DNA from 4 places in the Methylosinus sp. PW1 genome. Region 4 is predicted to be linked to each of the others. Evidence: predicted binding sites of a transcription regulator. Region 4 holds the regulator's gene; each other region holds the start of a gene.

Region 1 (5,765 bases), 240 kb from region 4:
CCTTTTCGTACGAGCGCTTTTTTCATGCCTGTCTTTTTGTCGGATTTCGTTCACGCCGCCCGTTGGCTCGCCGCTCTCGCCGTTCTGCTCGCTCACGCCAATGTGCTCATCTCCTCGAGCGACATAATGGTCGCGCCGCATGGGCCGCTGGTCTATCTCTGGTGGTTCGTCACCGCCTTCTCGCATCAGGCGGTGACGGTCTTTTTCGTGCTGTCGGGCTTTCTCGTCGGCGGCCGCGTCTTCGCGGCCATGGAGCGGCGCACGCCCTTCCTGCGCGCCTATTTCATCGATCGCTTCGCCCGCATCTATCTGGTGCTGGTCCCGGCGCTGGCGCTGACCTTCGCTCTCGACGCGCTCGGCCGCGACCTCTTCGCCGGCGCGGGCGTCTATGAGCTTCCCGGCCTCGAGGGCGCCTATGAGCCCTCGCGCATTCTCTCGGCGCTGGCCATGCAGCAGAACATCTGGGCCGGCCAGGCCGGCTCCGACGGTCCACTGTGGTCGCTGGCCTGCGAGTTCTGGTATTATCTGCTGTTCCCGCTACTGCTGCTTCCGTGGGCGCGCGCCTATTCGGAGCCCGCGCGTCTTGTCGGCTTCGCGCTCGGCGCGCTGCTGCTGCTGTTCCTCTCGCTTCCCTCCTCGCGCGTGCCTTTCGGCTTCGCACTTTGGGCCATGGGCGCGCTGGCGGCCCGCGCGCCGCGTCCGCTGCTCTCCGGCAAATATCTGTCGCTGGGGATCTGTCTCGCGGCGCTCGTCGTCGGTCGTCTCGCCGCGCGCGGGCCGCTCTTCGAGGCGCATCCGGTTCTGCACGACATCGCCGACGGGCTCACCGCGGCGACGCTCGCCAATCTGCTGGCGACGCTACGCTTCACGGAAAGCGGCTTTGCTTTCGGGCGTTCGACGCTGCATCGCCGGCTCGCGGATTTCTCCTTCTCGCTCTACGCCACGCATATGCCGATCGTTTTCTTCTTCTGGGCGGGAGCCGGCCATATTTTCGGCGCGGACTGGCACAAGCTTCTGCCGACGCCGACGCATTGGCTCGTCACGGCGGCGCTGCTCCTCGTCGCCGTCGCGACGGCCTTCGTCTTCTCGCGTCTGACCGAGGCGCATACGCCGGCGCTGCGGCGGCTTCTGCACGCCGCTGTCGCCGCGCTGGACCGGCGCGCGCGGCTCGGCGAGCGCGCCCGCTGGGTTGGCCAAGGTCGAGCCGAGGGGCTATAACTCGGCCCTGTCCTGCTTTTTTCATTTGGGGCGACCCGCTCGCTCCAAAGCCGTCGGAGACACATGCCGGTCCTTTTGTCGCAATTCATCGAGGCATGCCGTTGGGTGGGCGCGCTGCTCGTGCTCGCCGTCCATTCCACCAATATGTTCGTCAATCTCGCCGACATAATGAGCGCGCCCCATGCGGCGAGCGTCTACGCCTGGTGGTTCTTCGTCAGCTTCGAGCTCGGACATCAGGCCGTCGTCGGCTTCTTCGCGATCTCGGGCTATCTCGTCGGCGGCGCGGTGCTGGCGCAATTGCGCAAGGACAAGCCCTTCCTGCGCGATTATCTCATCCATCGCTTCGCGCGCATCTATATCGTCCTCGCGCCGGCGCTGCTCGTCACAGTGGCGGTGGATTGGATCGGGCGCGGCTGGCTCGGCGACAGCGGCGTCTATGACTGGCCGGTGTTCAAGGACCATTATCGCGCCGATCTCTTCCTCGGCTCATTGGCCAATCTCTCGGCGATCTATTGCGATTTCTTCGGCACCAATGGGCCGCTCTGGTCGCTCGCCTGCGAGTTCTGGTATTACATCTCCTTCCCGCTGCTGCTGCTGCCCTTCGCCCGCGCCTATTCGCTGCGGGCGCGCGCCATCGGCTTCGCGCTCGGCCTCGCCATTCTCATCGTGATGTCGATTCCTTCCGGCGGCTGGTTTCGTTTCGGCTATCTGCTCTGGGGCCTCGGCGCGCTGGCGACTCTGGCGCGGCGCCCGCTGGTTCAGTCGCGCTGGATCGCGCTCGCGCTCTATGTCGCGGCCGTCATCCCGATCCGCCTATTGGTGCGCGGCCCCAATCTCGAGGCTTATCCCTATCTCGCCGATCTCGCCGATACATTGTCGGCCGTTCTCTTCCTCAATCTCGTGGTGACGCTGCGCTTCGGGCCGCAGCAGGGCTGGGCGCTGTTCCAGCCGCAGCTGCATCGGCGGCTCGCCGATTTCTCCTTTTCGCTCTACAGCGTCCACATGCCCGTGCTGATTCTGGCGCGCGCCCTGGCCGATCGGCATTTCGGCGCGCTATGGGCGCGCGAGCTGGCGACGCCCGTCCATTGGCTGGTGATGGCGGCGGTAATGACGGCGGCGGTCGTCTTCGGCTTCCTCTTCTCGCGCGTCACCGAGGCGCACACCAACGCCCTGCGGCGCGCGCTGCGCAATGCCTTCGAGGCGGCGGAGGAGCGTCGGCGCCGGCGGTTCCCGCAGCCGATCGAGGAGCTGAAGCGCGAGCCGCAAAAAGCCGACGCATGAGCCTGAAGGTCATCCGTGCCGCCCTCTGTCGACGAACCGTCGCATCCCTCCTCTAATGGCGAGGACCCTAGACGGGCCGCCGAAGGCGCGCGCTCGCGGGGACGCACGAAAATGAAGACGTTGCCGCCGGCCGGCGCGATCGTGGGCGATTCGCCCTTTCTCTGGGTCATGCGCTTCGATGCGGACGGCGCGGCGACGCTCGTCGCCGACCACGACGCCTCACGGCTCGATACGGACGCCGACGGCTATTTCTGGGTCCACCTCAATGTCGCCGATCTGCGCTATCGCGATTGGGTCGCCGGTCGCCAGCAAATGCCGGCGGAGGCGCGCGCCCTGCTCATAGATCAGGACAGCCATCAGCGGCTGGACGCCGACGAGCAGGCGCTGTGGGGCGTGATCGCCGATTACGGCCGCGATCTCGAGCGTGAGGAAGATGTGCTGCGTCCGCTGCGAGTCGTCGTCACCGAGCGCTGCATCGTCACCGCCCGCCGCTACGCCGTCGAGTCGACGGCCGCCATTCGGCAGGCCGCGTTGGAGGGCCAGCGGCTGCCAACGCCGCTCGATCTCTTCGAGGCGCTGGTGACGCGCAGCCTCGTCTCCATGGACACCGGCCTCGAGAAGCTTCTCGCCAAATTCAACAAGATCGAGGATCGCGTGCTGGACGACGAGACGCATGACGATCGCCGCGATCTCGGCGCGCTGCGTCGCCAGACGATCCGGCTGCGGCGCGAGCTCGCCGATGGTCAGCGCGTTTTTTCCCGCACGGCTTTCTCGCCGCGCGTCACGCCGCCGATCCATGCGGCGCTGCGGCGGCTGACGCAGCGTTTCGATTCGCTGCAGCAGGAGCTGCAGGCGGTGGAGGAGCGCGCGCGGCTGCTGCAGGACGAGATCGTCTCCAATTTCACGGCGGAGACCAATCGCCAGCTCTATGTGCTGACTATTCTCGGCACTCTGCTCATGCCGCCGACTCTCGTCTCCGGCATATTCGGCATGAACACGAAGAATCTGTTCTTCGCCGATAATGAGCAGGGGACGCTCTATGCGGCGGCGCTCTGCATCGCCTCGGCCGCGGCGGCCTTTTTCGCGCTGATGTGGATCAAGCGCCGCGAGGGATAACGGAGCGCGCGCCGTTCAGCCTCACGCCGCAGCTAAGCTCTCGAATAATCCGCGGCCGTCGATTCCGCCGACCAGCGGATCGATGAGATTTTCCGGATGCGGCATCAGGCCGAGCACATTGCGGCGCTCGGAGAAGATTCCGGCGATGTCGTTGCGCGAGCCGTTGGGATTGGCCTCGCCGCCGATGCGGCCGAGCGAATCGCAATAGCGGAAGGCGACCAGCCCCTCGCCCTCGAGCCGGGCGATCGTCTCGTCATCGGCCTCGTAATTGCCCTCGCCATGGGCGATGGCGACCTCGATCGTCTGGCCCTGCCGATAATGGCTGGTGAAGGCCGTGTCGGCGCGCTCGACGCGCAAATGCTGCATGCGGCAGACGAAGCGCAGATTGGCGTTGCGCATCAGCACGCCCGGCAGCAGCCCGCCCTCGCACAAAATCTGAAAGCCGTTGCAGACGCCGAGCGTCAGGCCGCCGCGCGCGGCATGGGCGCGCACCGCGTCCATAATGGCGGCGCGGCCGGCGATGGCGCCGCAGCGCAGATAATCGCCATAGGAGAAGCCGCCCGGCAGCACGACGAGATCGGTGCCTGCGGGCAGCTCGGTCTGCGAATGCCACACCATTGCGGGCTCGTGGCCGGTGGCTTGGGCGAGCGCGCGCGCCATATCGCCTTCGCGATTGGAGCCGGGAAAGACGAGGACGGCGGCTTTCATTGGATCAGATCTCGATCTGGAAATTCTCGATGACGGTGTTGGCGAGCAGCTTCTCGCAGGCGGTCCGCAGCCGCGCCTCGGCGAGGGCGCGGTCGGAGCCCTCGAGCTCTATGTCGAACACCTTGCCCTGCCGCACGCCGCCGACGCCCTCGACGCCGAGCGAGGCCAGCGCGCCTTCAATGGCTTTGCCCTGCGGATCGAGCACGCCGTTCTTCAAGGTGACGATGACGCGGGCTTTCATGCGGCGGCTTCCCTGTTTGGGCTTCGGAGGCTGGCCGCAGGGTTAGCGGGGGACGCGCCGGAGCGCAAGATTTCTGGGGGAGAGAATTTCTGGCCGAGAGAATTTCGCTACGACGCTTCAGGCCGAGCGCGAGCGCAGCGTGTAGACGAAGCCCATGGCGCCGAGCAGCGCGATCGTGGCGGCGAACACCGGCTGGCCGGCGGCGAGCGTCAGCATGACAGCGACGAAGGTCGCGACGCCGATCACTGAGGTAACGACGATAGAGCCGACCGGCGACGCCCCGCCGCCGCTCGCGGCGCTTCGCCGGCGCGGCGGGCTGGCGACGGCCGCGACCACGGCCTGATAGGCGGGATCGAAATTGATGCGATCGATGAAGAGCGGAGGCGTGGCATAGGGAAAGCCGCCGGAGGGCGAGGCGAAATCGCGGTCATAGGCGGCGGCCTCGAAGGCGCCCGGCCCGGTCTTGGTCACATAGAGATCGATGGTCGCCGTGTCCCGCTCGCCGTCGCGGACCAGAAGCGCGGCGCGAATCGTCGGCGCGGCCTCGGCTGAATTGCGCGAGGGCAGGCGCGCGCGCGGAACGGTGTCGGCGGCGTCGAGGAATTCTCGGACCGTCTCGCCGCGCGCCTCCGCCGCCGCGCGCAAGGCGGTCTGCGCCTCGCGAATGACGATGCGCAGCGGAATGCGCTCGCCGATGAGGCGCGGCAGGCCGGAGAGCGCCGCCGCGCTCGGCCCATAGGCCGACCGCAAGGGCGCATCCTCGCCGGCGAGCGGCTCGTCGGCTTCGGCGCCGAGCGGCATGGCGAAATTGCGATAGCCGGCGGGCAGCGCGTCGCGGAGGCCCGGACCGGGCGGGGGCGGCGGCTTGGCGGCCGTCGTCGTGGTCTCGACGCTCGTCTCCTCCACCGGCTCGGCTCTCGCCGTGACCTGCGAGACGCGCGACAGCGCGCGCACGCTGGGCGCTCGGGATGTGAGGGCGGAAATCGGCGAAACCATGATTCGTGACCATCCATGGCGCGTCGGACGCGTATCCAGTTTCCGGCGTCCGCCTTGCGCGAGGCTGACGTCAGCGCAACCGGAGCGATTATTGGCGGCCCATGTCGATGGCGGGTTACAGAAAAGAGTCGAATGCCGCCGACCTCGCTCTATCTGCCTCGTCAGCGAGGGAGGAGCTCCCAATGCATGCGGTCTCCAATTATCC
Region 2 (5,765 bases), on a different contig from region 4:
AGCGGGCGAGCTGCGTCGTGTTGAGCATGTTCACGAGCTCGACAGATTGCGCCGGCGTGATCGCCGGATTCAGCACGCCATTGGGCGCGACCTGGCCGCCGGCCGCCGTATCGGCGGTCGTGCCGGCGACATTGGTCGCATTGCCGATATCGACGAGATAGATGGATTTGACCATGATCGGATTGCCGCCCGCCGAGCCTTGGCCGATTCCGTCGCGCGCCAGCACCAGGAACTGCTTGTCGTTGAGCGCCACCATCTCGCTCTGCGCCGCAGTGCGGTTCGCCGCGCCGCCATCGCCGTTCAGCCTGTAGGTCGGCAGCTGGAGCACATAGGATTCGACCGGCGCCGACGGCGTCGGATTGAGCGAGATGTCATAGACGAGGATGCGCGTATTGTTGCGCGTCTGCTGTCCGGAGGCCTGATCCTGCATCGTCGCGCTCTGCAGGATCGCGAAAAGCCGGTTGCCGTCCGGGCTGACCGAGACCGCCTCGAGGCCTTGATTGTTGCGGCGTCCCGTCTGCGGCGCATTGAGCGAGTTGAAGTCGATCGCGCCATTGGTCCGCGGCAGCAGCGCCGACGGAACTCCGACCGAGCCGACGAGATTGCCCTTGGCGTCGAAATAAAAGATCGATGGGCCGTATTCGTCGCTGACGTAGAAGCTGCGGTCGGTCTTGAAGGCCAGCCCCTCGGCGTCGAGCGATAGCTTGCCGGCGCCGATCGAGCCGGCGGAAGGGCTCGGCGTGAGGCGACCGAAGAGATTGACGGCTCCCGTCCCAGAATCGGCGCCGGTGAATGTCTTGCCCTGATTGTCGCGCAGCAGAACGCCGCCGTCGGGCGTTATCTGCACCTGATTCTGCGAGCTGGTCGAGGCGGGGAGATTCGCGCCCGAATAGGGCGAGAAGGCGATATTGAAGCGCAGCAGCCGACCCGCATAGTCGGAGAAGACGCCATTGGCCGGATCGTTCAATCCGCGGTCGGGCAGGGCGAGCATGGTCGCGACGAAAGTCGAGCCGCTGCGCCGCCAGGAATAAGGGTCGATGGCGAGGCTCGAGAAGGAGCCGAGCGTGTCGCCGAGGAAGTCGATCGTCCCCGCCGGAAGACGTCCGGTTCCGGCGAGGCCTTGATTGGTGAAGGTCACGCCGCCGAGGCTGATGGAGGAGGGGCCGTCATTGGCGACGACATTGGGCGTGCGATAGGTCTGCGCCATTGCGGCGCCGTGAAGCGCGAGCGTCGAGATGGACGCTAGCAACCAGTTACGAAAAGGCATTTTATCCCCCGGCTTTAGCTTGGCCGGAGGTCTATGGCCGCCTGTTAACGATTCCGTGACAGTCTGGCCACGATCGCTAACAGGACGGAAACTTTTTCACGCTGTGGCCTTTGCGCCACGATGCGCGAGCGTCACAAGGAGACGTAGACGAATTTCAGGCCCTTGAGCGTCGGGTAGTTCTCGCGCAGCGCCTTGGCGATCTTGCCGACGAGATCCTTGTCGCCGGCGGCCGAGGGACCGACGAAATCCGTTCCCTGCATCCATGTCTCGAGGAAGCAGTGGAGCGTGTTGTCATAGGCGTCGTCGGTCGGATGCGCCGTCTTGTCGGCGAGCGAGGCGATTCCGTCCGTGCTGACCTCGAGGCGCCAGTCGCGGTCGTCGACGACCGAGCCGATGAGCTTCGCAATGTCGGCGTCAGTCCAATCGCCCTTCAAATCAACGGCCATTTTTTTCGCTCCTTGCTGCGCGCGGCTTCGGCGGCGCGGGACAAAATGGACGAAGGGCCGGGATCGCCTGTCGGATAGCCGACAGGCGCACATCGCGGCCCTCCCCGCAGGCTCACTTCTTGGTGAGCTTGGCCACCGCCATGTCGATCGCGGTCGTCGCTTCGCCGACGGTGAGCCACGCCTCGGCGCGGTCCTCGTTCTTGAAGGATTTGCCGAGATTATACGGCTCCTCGCCCGGAACGTGCAGGAAGCAGGCCCATTTTCCGTCGGCCTGCTCCTCGACCGTTACTTTGTAGTCCGCCACGCGGTCCTCCTGTTGCTTTGCTGCATTTGTTCTCACGGTGCGCCGGTCCGTCTCCGGCGCGAGCGTGGAGAAGCAGATTGGGCGCCATATGACGAGACTTTCGGCGGCATGCTTATTGAACCGCGCTCTAGGGCCGGCGGGGCGCCGGCGCACGGAGGACGCACCCCATGACCGATATTGTGGAAGGGCCGGCGCTGGCCGCTCTCTCCTGCGGCAAGCCCGCTTTTCTCGTCGTGATGCTGCATGGGGAGGGCGCCGACGGGCAGACCATGGTCGATCACGCGCTCAATTGGGCGCCGACCATGCCCAAGGCCGAGTTCCTCTCCGCCGAGGCGCCCGCCAGCGTCGATGGTGTGAAGCGTTGGTTCGACGCCACTGACCCGGATGGGCTCGCCAAAGGACTGGCGGCGCTGGAGCGCTTTCTCGAGGCGGCGCTGGCGAAGCGCCGGCTGCCGGCCTCGCATCTGGCGCTGGTCGGCTTCTCACAGGGGGCGACTCTTGCGCTGCTCGCCGGTGTCGCGCGGCCGGGGCCGGCGGCGGCGGTGGTGGCCTTCGCCGGCGGTCCTTATGGCGCGGCGCCTTCTATCGGCCCCGATGGCGCGCCGCCCGTGCTGCTGATCCATGGCGACGCCGACGCGATCTCGCCGCTCGCCGCCGTGCGTGAGACAAAGGCCGCGCTGACGGGGCAGGGAGCCAAGGTCTTGTCGATGACGCGCAAGGGCCTCGATCATGCGATGGACGATGACGGGGTGATCGCGGCCGGCGATTTCCTCACCGAGCATGTCGTGCACAAGAAGAGCGCGGCGCATGAGGACGATCACGATCATGACCACGATCACGACGATCACGATCACGCGCATTGAGGCTCGGCACGGCTCTTGCGGGACGAGGTCAGGCACATTGCGAAAGGAGATCAGAACATGGCCCTGACCGCCGAGGACATAAAAGAAGGCAAATGCTATGCGACCCGCGGACCGGAGCGATACAAGGTGATCGCCATCAATCCGCGCGGGATCGTTACCTTCCTCACTTGGGAAGGCAATCAGAAGCCGAGCCCCCTGCGCGCCAATTGCGGCATGAAGGCCTTTCTGGAAGGCGTGACGAAGGAAATCCCCTGTCCGGCGGAGGGCTGAGCGTCACACCGGCAAGGTGACGGTCGCGCGCAAGCCGCCGAGCGGCGAGCCCTCGAGCGTCACCTCGCCGCCATGCGAGCGCATGATGTCGCGCGCTATGGCGAGGCCGAGACCCGAATGGCTCTCGTCCTGATTGCGCGACTCGTCCAGCCGGTAGAAGGGGCGGAAAGCGTCTTCTCGCCGCTCGACCGGAATGCCCGGGCCGTCGTCGTCTATGTGGATGGTCAGCATATGGCCGTCGTTGACGGCCGTGAGCGATATGTTTTTCGCATAGCGCTGGGCGTTGCCGACGAGATTGGCGAGGCAGCGGCGGAAGGCGGCCGGGCGCACGGCGACCTGCCTGCGGCCGGAAAAGCTCGTCTCGGCCCGAAGGCCGCGCCGCTCCGTGTCGGTCTTCAGCTCGTCCAGAATGGCGGTCACATCGGTCTCCGCCGTCGCCTCGCCGCCGTCGCCGCGCGCGAAGGCGAGATAGGCCTCCACCATGCGCTCCATCTCGTCGACGTCTTTCTTCAGCTCATTGGTCTCCGCGGTCTCGCCGATGAGGGCGAGCGACAGCTTGAAGCGCGTGATGATGGTGCGCAGATCATGCGACACGCCATTGAGCATGGTCGTGCGCTGCTCCATGGCGCGCTCGACTCGGCGCTTCATCTCCAAAAAGGCGGCGCCGGCCTGCCGCACCTCGCGCGCGCCGCGCGGGCTGAAGGCGACCTCGCGGCCCTTGCCGAACTCCTCCGCCGCGCGGGCGAGGCGCAGAATCGGGCGGATCTGATTGCGCAGGAAGGAGGTGGCGATAGCGATGATGACCAGAGACGCGATCACGGTCCAGATGAAGAAGATTTCCGAGTTCGACGCATAGGCCTGGGTGCGATGGGCGAGCAGCCGCATCACCGAATCGTCGAGCGCGACTCTTATTTCCACGATGTTGGAGCGCCCTACCGTGTCGATCCAGAAGGGGCGCTGCAGGCGCAGCGACAACTCCCGCGACAAAGTATGGTCGAGCAGTGAGAAGAAGGGCTTGGCGGCGGGCGGCGGCAGCGGCTCCTTGGGCAGGAAATGAACGTCTATGCTCAAATCCTCGCCGGCGATGCGCTGGATGATGTCGCGATGCTCGCCCTTGGGAAAGGCGTCGTAGAAATCGATCAGCGCGGCGACGTCGCGCGCCACGGCGGCGGAGAGGCGCGACGTCACCGCCTGCCAATGCCGCTCCATGAAAAAATAGGCGACCGCCGATTGCAGCAGCACGATCGGTAGAATCACGATCAGCAGCGAGCGGGCGTAGAGGCCTTTGGGCATGCGCTCGTGCAGCCAGCCGGCGAAGCGCCGCCAGAGCTGGCGCGGGGCGTCGAGCGCGGCGGGGAGGGCTGATGTCATTGCGCTTTTCCGTATTCCTCGTCCGGTCCGATGACGGCCTCCGCCCACAGCCTGTAGCCGCGGCCGCGGATCGTCTGCAAATGGCGCGGGCCTTGCGCGTCGCTCTCGAGCTTGCGGCGCAGCCGCGCCACCTCGACATCGACGCTTCGTTCGCCCGCGCTCTCGACTTTGCCATTGACGAGGCGCTGCGCCAACCTCTGCCGTGACACGATCTCGCCCGCATTCGTCGCCAGCACGCGCAGAATCTCCTCTTCGCGAGTCGTCAAATGGACGATTCGATCATGCTCGCGCAATCGGCCCTTTTCGAGATCGAAGCCGAAGGCGCCGAAGCGCACGCTCGCGGCCGCCGGGGCAGGGCGGGCGGCGCGGCCGGCGCGGCGCAGAATGCTGGCGATGCGCAGCGACAATTCGCGCGGCTCGAAGGGCTTGGCGAGATAATCGTCGACGCCGGCCTCGAGTCCGGCCACGCGATCGGCCGTCTCGCCGCGCGCGGTCAGCATGAGGATGGGGGAGGAGCGCAGGGGCTCCGCCTCGCTGCGCAATTTGCGCGCGAATTCCGGTCCGCTCTCGCCCGGCATCATCACGTCGAGGACGATGAGGTCGAAGGTCATGTCGGCGAGCCGCGCGCGCGCCTGGGCGGCGTCGGCGGCCGCGCTGACCAGATAGCCCTGCGCGACGAGATAGCGCGACAGCAGCGCGCGTATGCGCCTGTCGTCGTCGACGACGAGAATATGCGGGCCGGGCTCGGCCGCGGTCTGCGGCGCCGGCGCGCTCATGCGGCGTCGTCTTCGGCGAGCGGCCGCCGGCGCCGGCGCGGCGGCAGATGCGCGCGCACTTTCTCACGATCCGGGGCGTTGACCATGGCCAGCAGAAAATCGACGGTCATCTCGCGCGTCTCCGGCGGCAGCTCGCCGAAGACGCGGCGGAAGCGTTCCGATTGCAGCGTCGCCAGCTCCTGGGCGAGACGCGCGCCCTTGGCCGTCGGATAGAGGAGGCGCTGGCGACGGTCGGTCGCGCCCTCGCGCGCCTCGACGAATCCGGCGTCGAGCAATTGCTTGAGCACGCGGTTGAGGCTCTGCTTGGTGATCTTCAGAATATCGAGCAGGGCGGCGATGGCGAGGCCGGGGCGGCGATAGACGAAATGCAGCACGCGGTGATGGGCGCGGCCAAATTGGTAATTCTCGAGCAGCCGGTCGGCGTCGCCGACGAAATCGCGATAGGCGAAGAAGAACAGCTCGATGAGA
Region 3 (5,765 bases), 2.3 Mb from region 4:
CCGCGGAAGTCGCGCAGGAAATCGGCGTGCTTTTCGAGGACGATGGTCTCGACGCCGGCGCGAGCGAGCAGAAAACCCGCCATCAGCCCCGCCGGGCCGCCGCCGACCACGCAGCATCTCGTGGAGATCGTCTGCGTCATCGGCCGCTCCTGTGCGAATCGGCCGTGTGCGGCCGCTGCCGATCTTTATGGTCAGTTCAGCAGCGGTTTTCCATTCGCATCCTTCACATTGGCCGCCCAGCTCTTGCGGATCAGCGTGACCACAGAGGCGGGCATGGGCTCGAAATCCAGCTCCTGCGCCGCCGCCGCGCCTTTCGAGAAGGCCCAGTCGAAGAATTTCAGCGCTTCCAGCGCCGCCGCGGCGTCCTGCGGCTGCTTGGGCAGCAGAATGAAGGTCGCCGCCGCGATCGGCCAGGAGGCGGCGCCCGGCTGCTCGGTCAGCAGATGGAAAAAGCCCGGCGCGCCGGCCCAATCGGCATTGGCGGCGGCGGCCTCGAAGCTCTCCTTGCCCGGCGCAACGATCTTGCCGTCGCGATTGACCAGGCTGACGGCGGCGAGCTTGTTCTGCTTTGCGTAGGCGTATTCGACATAGCCGATCGCGCCTTTGGAGTTGGCGACATTATTGGCGACGCCCTCATTGCCCTTGGCGCCGAGGCCGAGCGGCCATTCCACGGCGACGTTCTCGCCCACCTTCTCTTTCCAATCGGCGGAGACGCGGGAGAGATAATCGGTGAAGCAGAAGGTCGTGCCCGAGCCGTCGGAGCGGTGGACGACGACGATCGACGTCGCCGGAAGCGCGATCTTCGGGTTCAGCGCGCGGATCGCCGGATCGTTCCAGAGCTTGATCTCGCCGAGAAAAATGCGCGCGAGAGTCGCGCCGTCGAGGACCAGCTCAGCGGAGGCGACGCCGTCCAGATTGACGACGGGCGTGACGCCGCCGACAACCTGCGGCCATTGGATGAGCCCGGCGGCGTCGAGCTCTTTGGCGGTCAGCGGCTGGTCCGAGGCGCCGAAAGTCACCGTCCGCGCCTTGATCTGGCGGATGCCGCCGCCCGAGCCGATCGATTGATAATTGACGCGATTGCCCGTCTCTTTCGAATAGCTCTGCGCCCATTTGGCGTAGATGGGCAGGGGAAAAGTCGCGCCGGCGCCGGAAATATCGAGGGCGCGGGCGCTCCCCACGGAAAGGATCGCCGCCAGAGCGGCGTGAAGAATGAGCCTCGAGGCTTTGGAAATCATGCGGCCTTTCCCTGGAATTTCGACGCGGCGCTCTTGTCCGCGAGAGCTGTAGCCCAATGGTTTTCAGCTCTCTGCGGCGCGCCTTGGCGGCGCGGCGGCTGTCGTCTTTCTGTCACATGCCTCCTTTTCCACGACTTCGCGCCAAAAGCAAAGCTCATGACGCGGGAGTGGCGCGCCCGACTGGACATTGCGCTGTCTTGACGCAATAAGGGGCCACGCAAACTTTCTTGGACGCTTCCGACATGTCCTACATCATTCGCTTCTTCACCTGGTGGAACCGGGCGACGCTCAGCACGGGCCTGTGGACGCTGCTCTATGGCGAGCGCGTCGGGACGGATGAGTTCGGCAACGTCTATTACCGCCGTCGCGGCGGCAAGAAGGACAAGGCGCTCGGCTTCGAGCGCCGCTGGGTCATCTATAAGGGCTATGCCGAGGGCTCGGCGACGCCGCCCGGCTGGTATGGCTGGCTGCACCACACGGTCGACACGCCGCCGACGCAGGAGAAATACGAGCCGAAGGAATGGGAGCTGACCTATCGCCCCAATCTGACCGGCACCTCCGCCGCCTATCACCCGCCGGGCTCGATCCTGGCCGAGGGCCGCCGCGCTCCCGCCGGCGGCGACTATCAGGCCTGGTCCCCCGAGGCTTGAGGCGAGGCGGTCGCGGCGTGGTCCGCGACCATCGATCCGCCACGCTCTTCCTATTCAACGACGGCGCATGAGGCGCGGGCGGCCAGCCCGAGCCAGAGATCGGAAACGAGAGCCGATATGATCTCCCGCTGCTTCCGCCTGCGTTTCGCTCTTTCTGGGGCCGCCTTGCTCGTCGGCCTCGGCGCGGCGGCCGCCGATCCCATCCGCAATCCCACCGCCATTTTCGCCGGGCTCGACAAGACCACGGGCCGAATCATCAATTTCGACGTCGCCATAGACGAGACCGTGCAATTCGGCTCGCTTCAGGTGACGCCGCGCGTCTGCAACACGCGCCCGCAAACCGAGGCGCCGCAGACGACGAGCTTCGTCGAGGTCGACGAGCAGGACACGGGGAAGAACGACGCCAAGCGGATTTTCTCCGGCTGGATGTTCGCCGCGAGTCCGGGCCTGCATGGCGTCGAGCACCCGGTCTATGACGTTTGGCTGGTCGATTGCCGCGGCGGCAAGGAAATCGTCCAGGCGCCGGCGGTCGATCCTGCGGCGGCGGCCCCCGCAGCCCCCGCGCCGGAGAAGAAGCGCTCCCGCTCTCGCAAGGTCGAGCCGGTCGCGCCCGTCCCGGTGGAGGCCGCGCCGATCGGCCCGCGCGATTCGGTTCCGCCGGAGGCCGCGAAGGCCCCGGAGAGCGCGGAGCCGGCGGGTGCGGCTCCGGCCGAAAAGTCCAAGAAGAAGAAGAAAAAGAAGCAGCCGGCGCAGGCTCCGGCCCCCGCTACGGCGCCTTCGCCTTTTCCGTTCTGAGCGTCGGCTCCGGCCGCAGAATGGCGACGATCTCGCGGCCGGGGACGGGCGCCTCGTCCGGCCAGGCGGCGAAGCGGCCCGAGACCGACAAAGCCTGCTCCAGCAGCGCGTGATAGGCGTCGCGGCTGACCTCGACCGCGCCGAGCGAAGCGAGATGCGTGGTCATGAATTGCGTGTCGAGCAGGCGGAAGCCGCCTTTGACGAGCCGCGCCACGAGATGCGCCAGCGCCACTTTCGAGGCGTCGGTCTCGGTGTGGAACATGCTCTCGCCGAAAAAGGCGGCGCGCATCGACACGCCATAGAGGCCGCCGACCAGCCGTCCCTCCCGCCAGCATTCGACCGTATGGGCGAAGCCCATGTCGAACAGCTTGCGATAGAGCCGCTTGATCTCGGAATTGATCCAAGTGTTCTCGCGCTTGGGCGCCGAGGCGGCGCAAGCCGCGATCACGGCGTCGAAATCCGTATCGACCCGCACCTCGAAACGATCCGAGCGGATCGTCTTGGCGAGCGAATGCGAGACCTTGAACGCATCCAGCGGGAAAATGGCGCGCTCCTGGGGATCGACCCAGAAGAGCTGCTCCTCTTCGGCGCTCTCCGCCATAGGGAAAAGCCCGATGGAATAGGCGCGCAGCAAAATCTGCGGCGTGATGGCGTAATCTGCGTGTGAAGGGCGCGACATTCCACAGATTGTAGCGCAATGCGCGCCGGAATCGAGAGCGTTCGTCGCCCGGGCGTGGCTCGAACGCCGAAAGGGTCGAACGGGGCGGGGCGCGCCGCGTGAGAGTGGAAACACGTAATACAGAGCGCCTTCGGCGCTCGGGAGGGAGAGCTCCTCGCGTCTCACCCCACCCCGGCTGGCTATCGCCGGCCGAGAATATCCAGCGCCATGCGGCGGATTGCCCCTATACTCATCGGCGATTCCCCTGCCTCGAGGGGGAGGTGGAAACGCCTCGTCCGGCGCGCATCTCGCTTGCTCGATCGTCCAGCAAATCCGGCCGCCGCGCGCGCGTCAGCTCGAGCGCGCGCTCATGGCGCCAGCGCGCGATCTTGGCGTGATCGCCGCAGAGCAGAATGTCGGGAATCGCACGGCCCTCGAAATCGCGCGGCCGCGTATATTGCGGATATTCGAGCAGACCGCTCTCGAAGCTCTCCTCCTCGCCCGAGGCAGTCTCTCCCATAATGCCCGGCAACAGCCGCACGCAGGCGTCGACGAGCGCCATGGCCGCAATCTCGCCGCCCGAGAGCACATAATCGCCGATCGAGACCTCCTCCAGCGCGCGCGCTTCGATGATGCGCTCGTCCACGCCCTCGAAGCGTCCGCAGAGGATGACGGCGCCCTCGCCTGCGACCAGCGCGCGCACGCGGCTCTGCGTGAGCGGCGCGCCGCGCGGGCTCATCAACAGACGCGGGCGCGCGTCGCCATCCGGCGCCGCGGCGTCGATCGCTGCGGCGAGAACATCGGCGCGCATCACCATGCCCGGACCGCCGCCGGCCGGCGTATCGTCGACGGCGCGATGACGGCCGAGGCCGTGCTCGCGAATATTGCGCGCCTCCAGCGACCAGAGCCCGCGCGCAAGCCCGTCGCCCGCGAGCGACAGGCCGAGCGGGCCGGGGAACATTTCCGGGAAGAGTGTGAGGATCGTCGCGCGCCACATGGGGCGGGTTATGGCATGGAGGCGCGGGGCGGGAAAGGCGGCGCGCTTTCGCGAGCGATGGTTACGAGCTAGAGTTCTCCCGTGGGCGCTCACCGCCGCGAAAGGCCGAGATGTCGCCGACGCTCTTTCGTCAACGAGGATATCGCTTCTATTTCTTCTCGCGTGAAGAGCCGAGAGCGCATGTTCACGTCTACCATCCAGACGGCGAAGCCAAGTTCTGGATGGAGCCGGAAATCGTGGTGGCGCGCAATCAGGGGCTGTCGGCTCAGGCCTTGCTGGAGATCGAGATCATGATCCGAGAGCATGAAAAGGAGATCAGGGATGCCTGGCGTCGACACTTCCCCGGTTGAAGTCTCGGGCGTGACGAAGCTCGGCGTCTGGCTGCGGCTGGACGATGAGCAGCTCTTCATGCCTTTCGACCAGTTTCCGTGGTTCCGCACGGCCGCGGTCTCGCAGATATTCGAGGTGGAACGGCTAAATCCGCATCATCTCTATTGGCCGGAGCTGGATGTCGATCTGCATGTCGACTCCATTCGCCACCCCGAAAATTTTCCGCTCGTGGCGCAGCCGTTGCGATAAGGGCGGCTATCCCTCTTCCCCTGACGGCGCATCGCCTTCGATCTCGAGCGGCGGCTCCACCACCACGCGGCCGCCGGCCACATCGACGATGGGGACCACGGCCTTGGTGAAGGGGAAGAGCAGCGTCTCGCCGCCGGCGGGCGGGCGCACTTCCAACAGATCGCTCGCGCCGAAATTGCGCACGGCGATCACAACGCCGAGCGTCTCGCCGGCGGGCGTTTCCGCGCGCAGCCCTTCGAGATCGGCGAGATAGAATTCATCTTCCTCCGGCTCCGGCAGCGCCGCGCGTGGAAGATAGAGCTCGACGCCGGTCAGCGCCGCCGCCGCCTCGCGGTCGCGCACGCCCTCGAGACGCGCGACGAACATGTCCTTGCCGATCGGCCGCAGCGAAGCGATGACGAAACGGCGCGCGCCGCCGGCGTCGAACAAGGGACCGTAGGTGGAGATCGCCGAAGGATCGGCGGTGAAGCTCTGCAGGCGGATTTCGCCGCGCACGCCATGCGCGGCGCCGAGCCGGCCGAGGAGAACGGCGTTTTTCATGCGCGGACGAGAGCGAGCCTGAAGGCTCGCGGTCCAAGACACGCAGAGGACCGCGAGCCTTCAGGCTCGCATCGCGAAATCGGCGAAGCGCTCCAGAGGCCGCCGCGCGGCCCCCGATCGCTTCGCTTCGCTCGCAGGGACGGCGTCATCAGGCCGAGGCGGCCTCGGCGGCGGCGGCCGCAGCGGCGGCGCGCTCCTGCGCCTTCTTCTTCGGCTGAGCCTTCTGCGGATTGCTGCGCGCCTCACGCTTGCCGACGCCGACGCTCTCGAGCAGGCGGGCGACGCGATCGGTCGCCTGCGCGCCCTTG
Region 4 (5,765 bases):
GCATGCGGCCCAATTCCTCGCGCCTGCCCTGGTGGATTTTTGTGCGTGATCGCCGCGCGCCCGGCACGGCGCCGGGCGATTATCTCGGCGCGATCGGCATTCTCCTCGCCAAAAAGGGCGCGACAATCGGCGAGGCGATGAATTGCTCGGGCGTGCTCTATGAGCGGCTGTGGGGGCCGGTGCTGCTCTCCGCGCTCAACACGGAGCCGCGCGATTCTTCCGCCGCGCTCGCCGCCGCCGTGCTGCGCGAGACGCTCGCCGCCGGCGGCGCCGCCTGCCGTCCGCTGGTTGCGCGGCGCGGGCTCGGGACCGCTTTCATCGAGCCGGCGCTCGCGACGCTGGCCGCGCGCGGCGCCGCGCCGCGCTTCGCCGCGCGGCTGAAGGGAATCCAGTTCGCGGGCGAGCGCGCCACAGCGCTCGATTTCGGCGACGATAAAATCGCTATCGGCGCGAATGATCGCATCGTTCTCGCCGTCCCGCCCTGGGCGGCGCAGGAGCTCGTTCCGGGCCTCGTCGCGCCGGATGATTTCCGCGGCATCGTCAATGCGCATTTCAAGATCGCGCCGCCGCCGGGTCAGCCGGCTCTGCTCGGCATGATCGGCTCGCTCACCGAATGGCTGTTCGCCTTCGAGGATCGGCTCTCGGTGACGATCAGCGGCGCCGATCGGCTGATGGACGAGCCGCGCGAGAGCCTCGCCGAGCGCATATGGGCCGAGGTCGCCGCCGCGACGGGCCTGCCGGCGGAGCTGCCGCCATGGCAGATCGTGAAGGAAAAGCGCGCCACTTTCGCCGCGACGCCGGCGCAGCAGCAGCGCCGCCCCGACGCGACGACGCGCTGGCGCAATCTCTTCCTCGCCGGCGATTGGACGGCGACCGGCCTTCCGGCGACGATCGAAGGGGCGATAAGGTCCGGCTATCGCGCGGCGGAGCTGGCGGGGCGTTCGTAACGCCCGGGCGGCCCCCTCCCCAGCCCTCCCCCGCTTTGCGGGAGAGGGAGCAGATTCGGCGCGTCATCGAGAGCTCGCGTAACGCCTGCCGCCTTCCCTCTCCCGCGCGAGCGGGGGAGGGTGAGGGAGGGGGCGTCGCTCACAACGCCGAGAATGCCCCCTCAATTCCTCCCGAAAGTCTCGTCGAAAGAATAGCCGGTGCCGCGCACGGTGCGGATCGGGTCTTTCTCGCGGCCGCGGATGATCGCCTTGCGCAGACGGCCGACATGCACGTCGACGGTGCGCTCGTCGATCTCCGCCGAGAGGCCCCACACGCTGTCCAGCAATTGCGCGCGCGAGAAGACGCGGCCGGGCTTTTCCATCAGATATTCCAGCAGGCGGAACTCCGTCGGGCCGAGATGAATCTCGCGCCCGCTGCGCTTGACGCGGCGCGTCTCGCGGTCGAGGTCTATGTCGCCGGCGACGAGGCGCGTCGCCACGCGCTCCGGCCGCGCGCGGCGCAGCAGCGCATGGACGCGCGCCATCAGCTCCGGCGGCGAGAAGGGCTTCACCACATAATCGTCGGCGCCGATGGAGAGGCCGCGCACACGCTCGTTCTCGTCGCCGCGCGCAGTGAGCATGATGACCGGCATGCTGCGCGTGTCGTCGCGCGCGCGGAGGCGCCGACAGATCTCGAGGCCGGAGACGCCGGGCAGCATCCAATCGAGAATGACGAGATCGGGCTGCGATTCGGCGAGGCGGATTTCCGCCTCGTCGCCGCGCTCAATATGCTCGACGAGAAAGCCCTCGGCCTCGAGATTATAGCCGAGCAGCAGCGCCAACGCCGCATCGTCCTCGACGACGAGAATGCGCGGCGCTCGGTCATGCGGCGCCTCGCGGGGAGCGGCGACGCGGATTTCATTCATTTTGCGGGCTCATCCGGTTCCGCGCTGGCGGGGAGGCTCGCCGATCTGCCCTTGGGGCGGTCGGTCGGCATCGCCTCGCCAGTGACGAGATAGACGATCGTCTCGGCGACATTGGTGGTGTGATCGCCGATGCGCTCTATGTTCTTCGAGCAGAAGAGCAGATGCGTGCAGAAGGAGATGTTGCGCGGGTCCTCCATCATGAAGGTGAGGAGATCGCGGAACACCGAATCTTCCAGCGCGTCGAGCTCGCTGTCATTGGTCCACACGGCGCGGGCGCGCTCGACGTCGCGCTGGGCGTAGGCGTCGAGCACGTCCTTCAGCTGTATGGCGGCGACTTCCGCCATCGTCTTGAGGCCGATGACGGCGCGCGGCACGCGCGCCTCTGAGAGGATCTTCACCGTGCGCTTGGCGATGCTCTTGGCGAGATCGCCGACGCGCTCGAGATCGGCGGCGATGCGCATGGCGGCGATGCATTCGCGCAGATCGATGGCGAGCGGCTGCCGCCGCGCGATGGTGAGGATGGCGCTCTCCTCTATCTCCCGTTGCAGCGCGTCGAGGCGCTGATCGGTGGCGACGACGCGATGGGCGAGCTCTATGTCGAAATTGGCGAGCGCATCCATGGCTTCGGCGAGCATCTTCTCGGCGATGCCTCCCATCTCGGCGATACGACGGCCGAGCACTTCGAGGTCGCGGTCATAGGAGCTGACGATATGTTCGCTCATGGTCTCAATGTCCTCGTGCGCGATGCGCGCTCAGCCGAAGCGGCCGGTGATATAGTCCTGCGTCTTCTTGTTCTGCGGCGCGGTGAAGAGATTATTGGTCTCGCCGAATTCGACGAGATCGCCGAGATACATGAAGGCGGTGAAATCGGAGACGCGCGCCGCCTGCTGCATGTTGTGGGTGACGATGGCGATCGTGTAGCGCTCGGACATTTCGTCGATGAGCTCCTCGATCTTCGCGGTCGAGATCGGGTCCAGCGCCGAGCAGGGCTCGTCGAACAGGATCACCTCTGGCTGAATGGCGACGGTGCGCGCGATGCACAGGCGCTGCTGCTGGCCGCCCGAGAGGCCGAGGCCGCTCGAGTTCAGCTTGTCGCGCACCTCGTCCCACAGCGCCGCGCCGCGCAGCGCCGCCTCGACGCGCCCGTCCAGCTCGCTGCGCGAGAGCTTCTCATAGAGGCGAATGCCGAAGGCTATATTGTCGTAGATCGACATGGGGAAGGGCGTCGGCTTCTGGAACACCATGCCGACGCGCGAGCGCAGCAGGTTGAGATCGACGCGCGGGTCGAGAATATTCTCGCCGTCGAGCAGAACCTCGCCCTCGGCCCGCTGCTTGGGATAGAGGTCGTACATGCGGTTCAATATGCGCAGCAGAGTCGATTTGCCGCAGCCCGACGGGCCGATGAAGGCCGTCACCTTATTGGTGTAGAGCGGCAGCGAGATCGACTTCAGCGCCTTGGTCGATCCGTAATAGAAGTCCAGATCGCGAACCGAGACCTTGGTCGGAATGGTGGCTTCGACAACCGGCATGGCGGTCATTTGTGTTTTCCCTGGCTGCTGAGCGCACGCGCGGTGATGGAGAGCAGAAGGACGGCGATGGTGACGAGCAGAGCGCCGGTCCAGGCGAGCTGCTGCCAGTCCTTGTAGGGCGAGAGCGCGAATTGGAAGATGACGACGGGCAGGCTGGAGACCGGCGCGTTGAGATCCGTGCTCCAGAACTGATTGTTGAGCGAGGTGAAGAGCAGCGGCGCCGTCTCGCCGGAGACGCGCGCAATGGCCAGCAGCACGCCGGTGACGATGCCGGATTTCGCCGCGCGATAGGCGACGCGCATCAGCATATGGGAGCGCGGCAGGCCGAGCGCCGTCGCCGCCTCGCGCAGCGGCAGCGGCACCAGCAGCAGCATGTCCTCCGTGGTGCGGACGACGACCGGCACCACCAGCACCGCCAGCGCCAGAGCGCCCGCTATGCCGGAGAAATGCCCGACCTGCGCCACCACCACCGTATAGACGAAGAGGCCGATGACGATGGAGGGCGCGCTGAGCAGAATGTCGTTGATGAAGCGCACCACCGTGCTGAGCTTCGAGTAGCGGCCATATTCGGCCATGAAGGTGCCGGCGAGCATTCCGAGCGGCGTGCCGAGCAGCACGCCGATCGTCGTCATCACCAGCGAGCCGGCGATGGCGTTGAGCAGGCCGCCGGTGGCGCCGGGCGGCGGCGTCATCTCGGTGAAGACGGCCGGCGAGAGGCCGCGCGCGCCTTCATAGATCAGCGCGCCGAGGATCAGCACCAGCCAGGCGAGGCCGAAGATGGTGCCGGTCCAGCACAGCGTCGTGGCGAGGACATTGATGCGGCGGCGGGAGGAATAGAGGGACAAGGGTCAGGCTCCCGATTTCTGCTCGATGCGCATCAGCATGAAGCGCGCCGCCGCCAGCACGAAGAAGGTGATGACGAAGAGGATGAGGCCGAGCTCGATCAGCGCGGAAGTGTAGAGGTCGCCGACAGCCTCGGTGAACTCATTGGCGATGGTCGCCGATATGGTCGTGCCCGGCGCGAGCAGCGAGCTCGACACCTTATGGGCGTTGCCGATGACGAAGGTGACGGCCATCGTCTCGCCGAGGGCGCGGCCGAGGCCGAGCATCACGCCGCCGATGACGCCGACGCGCGTGTAGGGAATGACGACATGGCGCATCACTTCCCATGTCGTGCAGCCGACGCCCGAGGCCGCCTCCTTCAGCACCGGCGGAACCGTGTCGAACACGTCGCGCGAGATGGAGGTGATGAAGGGCAGCACCATGATCGCCAGAATGAAGCCCGCCGTCAGCATGCCGATGCCATAGGGAGGTCCGGCGAAGAGGCTCGACAGCACGGGAATGTCGCCGGTGAGCGAGATCAGCGCCGGCTGCACATGCTGCTGCAGGAAGGGCGCGAGCACGAACAGGCCCCAAATGCCGTAGATGATCGACGGAATGCCCGCGAGCAGCTCTATGGCGACGCCGATCGGCCGACGCAGCGCATGGGGGCAGAGCTCGGTGAGGAAGATGGCGATGCCGAGGCCCAGCGGCACGGCGATGGCCATGGCGATGGTCGATGTCACCAGAGTGCCGTAGATGGGCGCGACGGCGCCGAATTTCTCGGTGACGGGATTCCACGATTCCGTCGTCAAAAAGCCGAGGCCGAAGGCTTTGATCGCAGGCAGCGAGCCATAGACGAGCGAGAAGATCACGCCGCCGAGAATGAGCAGGACGAGCACCGCGGCGGCGCGGGTCAAATTATGAAAGAAGAAGTCGAACAAGGCCATGCGGCCGAGAACTTGCCGGCGGTCGACTTCGGCGGCGCGGGGCGACGCTTCTACGATTGCTAGGTCCGACACGCTATTGTCTCTCGTTTGGCGGTTGAAGCCGACGTCCATCGCGCGCTCCCGAAGGCGGATTTTTCATCTTGAGGTCATAGCGCAGGTCTCGGGAGAACTCACCGCGTCGAGCCGCGCCGCGTCGAAAAGAAGCGGGCATGGCGCATTCGCGGGCAGGTCGTTTCGCGACATTCCACACCTTTCGCGATATTCCACACCTGCGGCTCTCGCGCGTCTCGCGAGCCGCGCCGGCGAAAAATCCCTTCTCGCCGGCGCGCAGACGATATTTTAGTTCGAGGCCAGCGGCTTGCCGCTCGCATCCTTCACATTGGCGTTCCAGCTCTTCTTGATCAGAGCCACCACATTGGCCGGCAGCGGGATGTAATCCAGCTCCTCGGCCGCCTTATTGCCCTTGGCGAAGGCCCAGCCGAAGAATTTCAGCGCCTCGCCGGCCGCAGCCGCATCCTGCGGCGCCTTGGGCAGCAGAATGAAGGTGGCGGCGGTGATCGGCCAGGACTGCGCGCCCGGCTGGTCGGTGAGGATCTGATAGAAGCCCGGCGCATT

Evidence for each region. Region 4 encodes PhoB, which activates phosphate uptake and scavenging genes when phosphate is short. Its sites were predicted from a motif close to TGTCATNNANCTGTCAT; they were not measured.
Region 1: K369_RS20065 (CorA family divalent cation transporter) is a predicted target of PhoB. The motif match lies at 2,526-2,542, and genes of this name have one in related genera.
Region 2: K369_RS25125 (esterase-like activity of phytase family protein) is a predicted target of PhoB. The motif match lies at 1,312-1,328, and genes of this name have one in related genera.
Region 3: pstS (phosphate ABC transporter substrate-binding protein PstS) is a predicted target of PhoB. The motif match lies at 1,338-1,354, and genes of this name have one in related genera.

What each region holds. Positions count from the first base shown of each region.
Region 1 covers NZ_JQNK01000009.1:2,205,791-2,211,555, forward strand. The annotation lists gene K369_RS20055 (acyltransferase) at 25-1,218, shown strand; gene K369_RS20060 (acyltransferase) at 1,282-2,499, shown strand; gene K369_RS20065 (CorA family divalent cation transporter) at 2,611-3,615, shown strand; gene purQ (phosphoribosylformylglycinamidine synthase subunit PurQ) at 3,637-4,323, opposite strand; gene purS (phosphoribosylformylglycinamidine synthase subunit PurS) at 4,328-4,564, opposite strand; gene K369_RS20080 (hypothetical protein) at 4,682-5,560, opposite strand; gene K369_RS20085 (AMP-binding protein) at 5,743-5,765, shown strand, end outside.
Region 2 covers NZ_JQNK01000002.1:241,461-247,225, forward strand. The annotation lists gene K369_RS25125 (esterase-like activity of phytase family protein) at 1-1,267, opposite strand, end outside; gene K369_RS01625 (hypothetical protein) at 1,399-1,713, opposite strand; gene K369_RS01630 (hypothetical protein) at 1,826-2,017, opposite strand; gene K369_RS01635 (alpha/beta hydrolase) at 2,185-2,880, shown strand; gene K369_RS01640 (hypothetical protein) at 2,938-3,150, shown strand; gene K369_RS01645 (ATP-binding protein) at 3,154-4,521, opposite strand; gene K369_RS01650 (response regulator) at 4,518-5,297, opposite strand; gene K369_RS01655 (MarR family transcriptional regulator) at 5,294-5,765, opposite strand, start outside.
Region 3 covers NZ_JQNK01000009.1:124,858-130,622, reverse strand. The annotation lists gene K369_RS09995 (FAD-dependent oxidoreductase) at 1-140, opposite strand, end outside; gene pstS (phosphate ABC transporter substrate-binding protein PstS) at 192-1,238, opposite strand; gene K369_RS09985 (NADH:ubiquinone oxidoreductase subunit NDUFA12) at 1,481-1,888, shown strand; gene K369_RS09980 (DUF2155 domain-containing protein) at 2,006-2,683, shown strand; gene aat (leucyl/phenylalanyl-tRNA--protein transferase) at 2,655-3,362, opposite strand; gene trmD (tRNA (guanosine(37)-N1)-methyltransferase TrmD) at 3,592-4,338, opposite strand; gene K369_RS09965 (DUF4160 domain-containing protein) at 4,449-4,688, shown strand; gene K369_RS09960 (DUF2442 domain-containing protein) at 4,660-4,917, shown strand; gene rimM (ribosome maturation factor RimM) at 4,924-5,457, opposite strand; gene rpsP (30S ribosomal protein S16) at 5,606-5,765, opposite strand, start outside.
Region 4 covers NZ_JQNK01000009.1:2,448,325-2,454,089, forward strand. The annotation lists gene hpnE (hydroxysqualene dehydroxylase HpnE) at 1-947, shown strand, start outside; gene phoB (phosphate regulon transcriptional regulator PhoB) at 1,109-1,852, opposite strand; gene phoU (phosphate signaling complex protein PhoU) at 1,849-2,574, opposite strand; gene pstB (phosphate ABC transporter ATP-binding protein PstB) at 2,605-3,390, opposite strand; gene pstA (phosphate ABC transporter permease PstA) at 3,387-4,226, opposite strand; gene pstC (phosphate ABC transporter permease subunit PstC) at 4,230-5,261, opposite strand; gene pstS (phosphate ABC transporter substrate-binding protein PstS) at 5,490-5,765, opposite strand, start outside.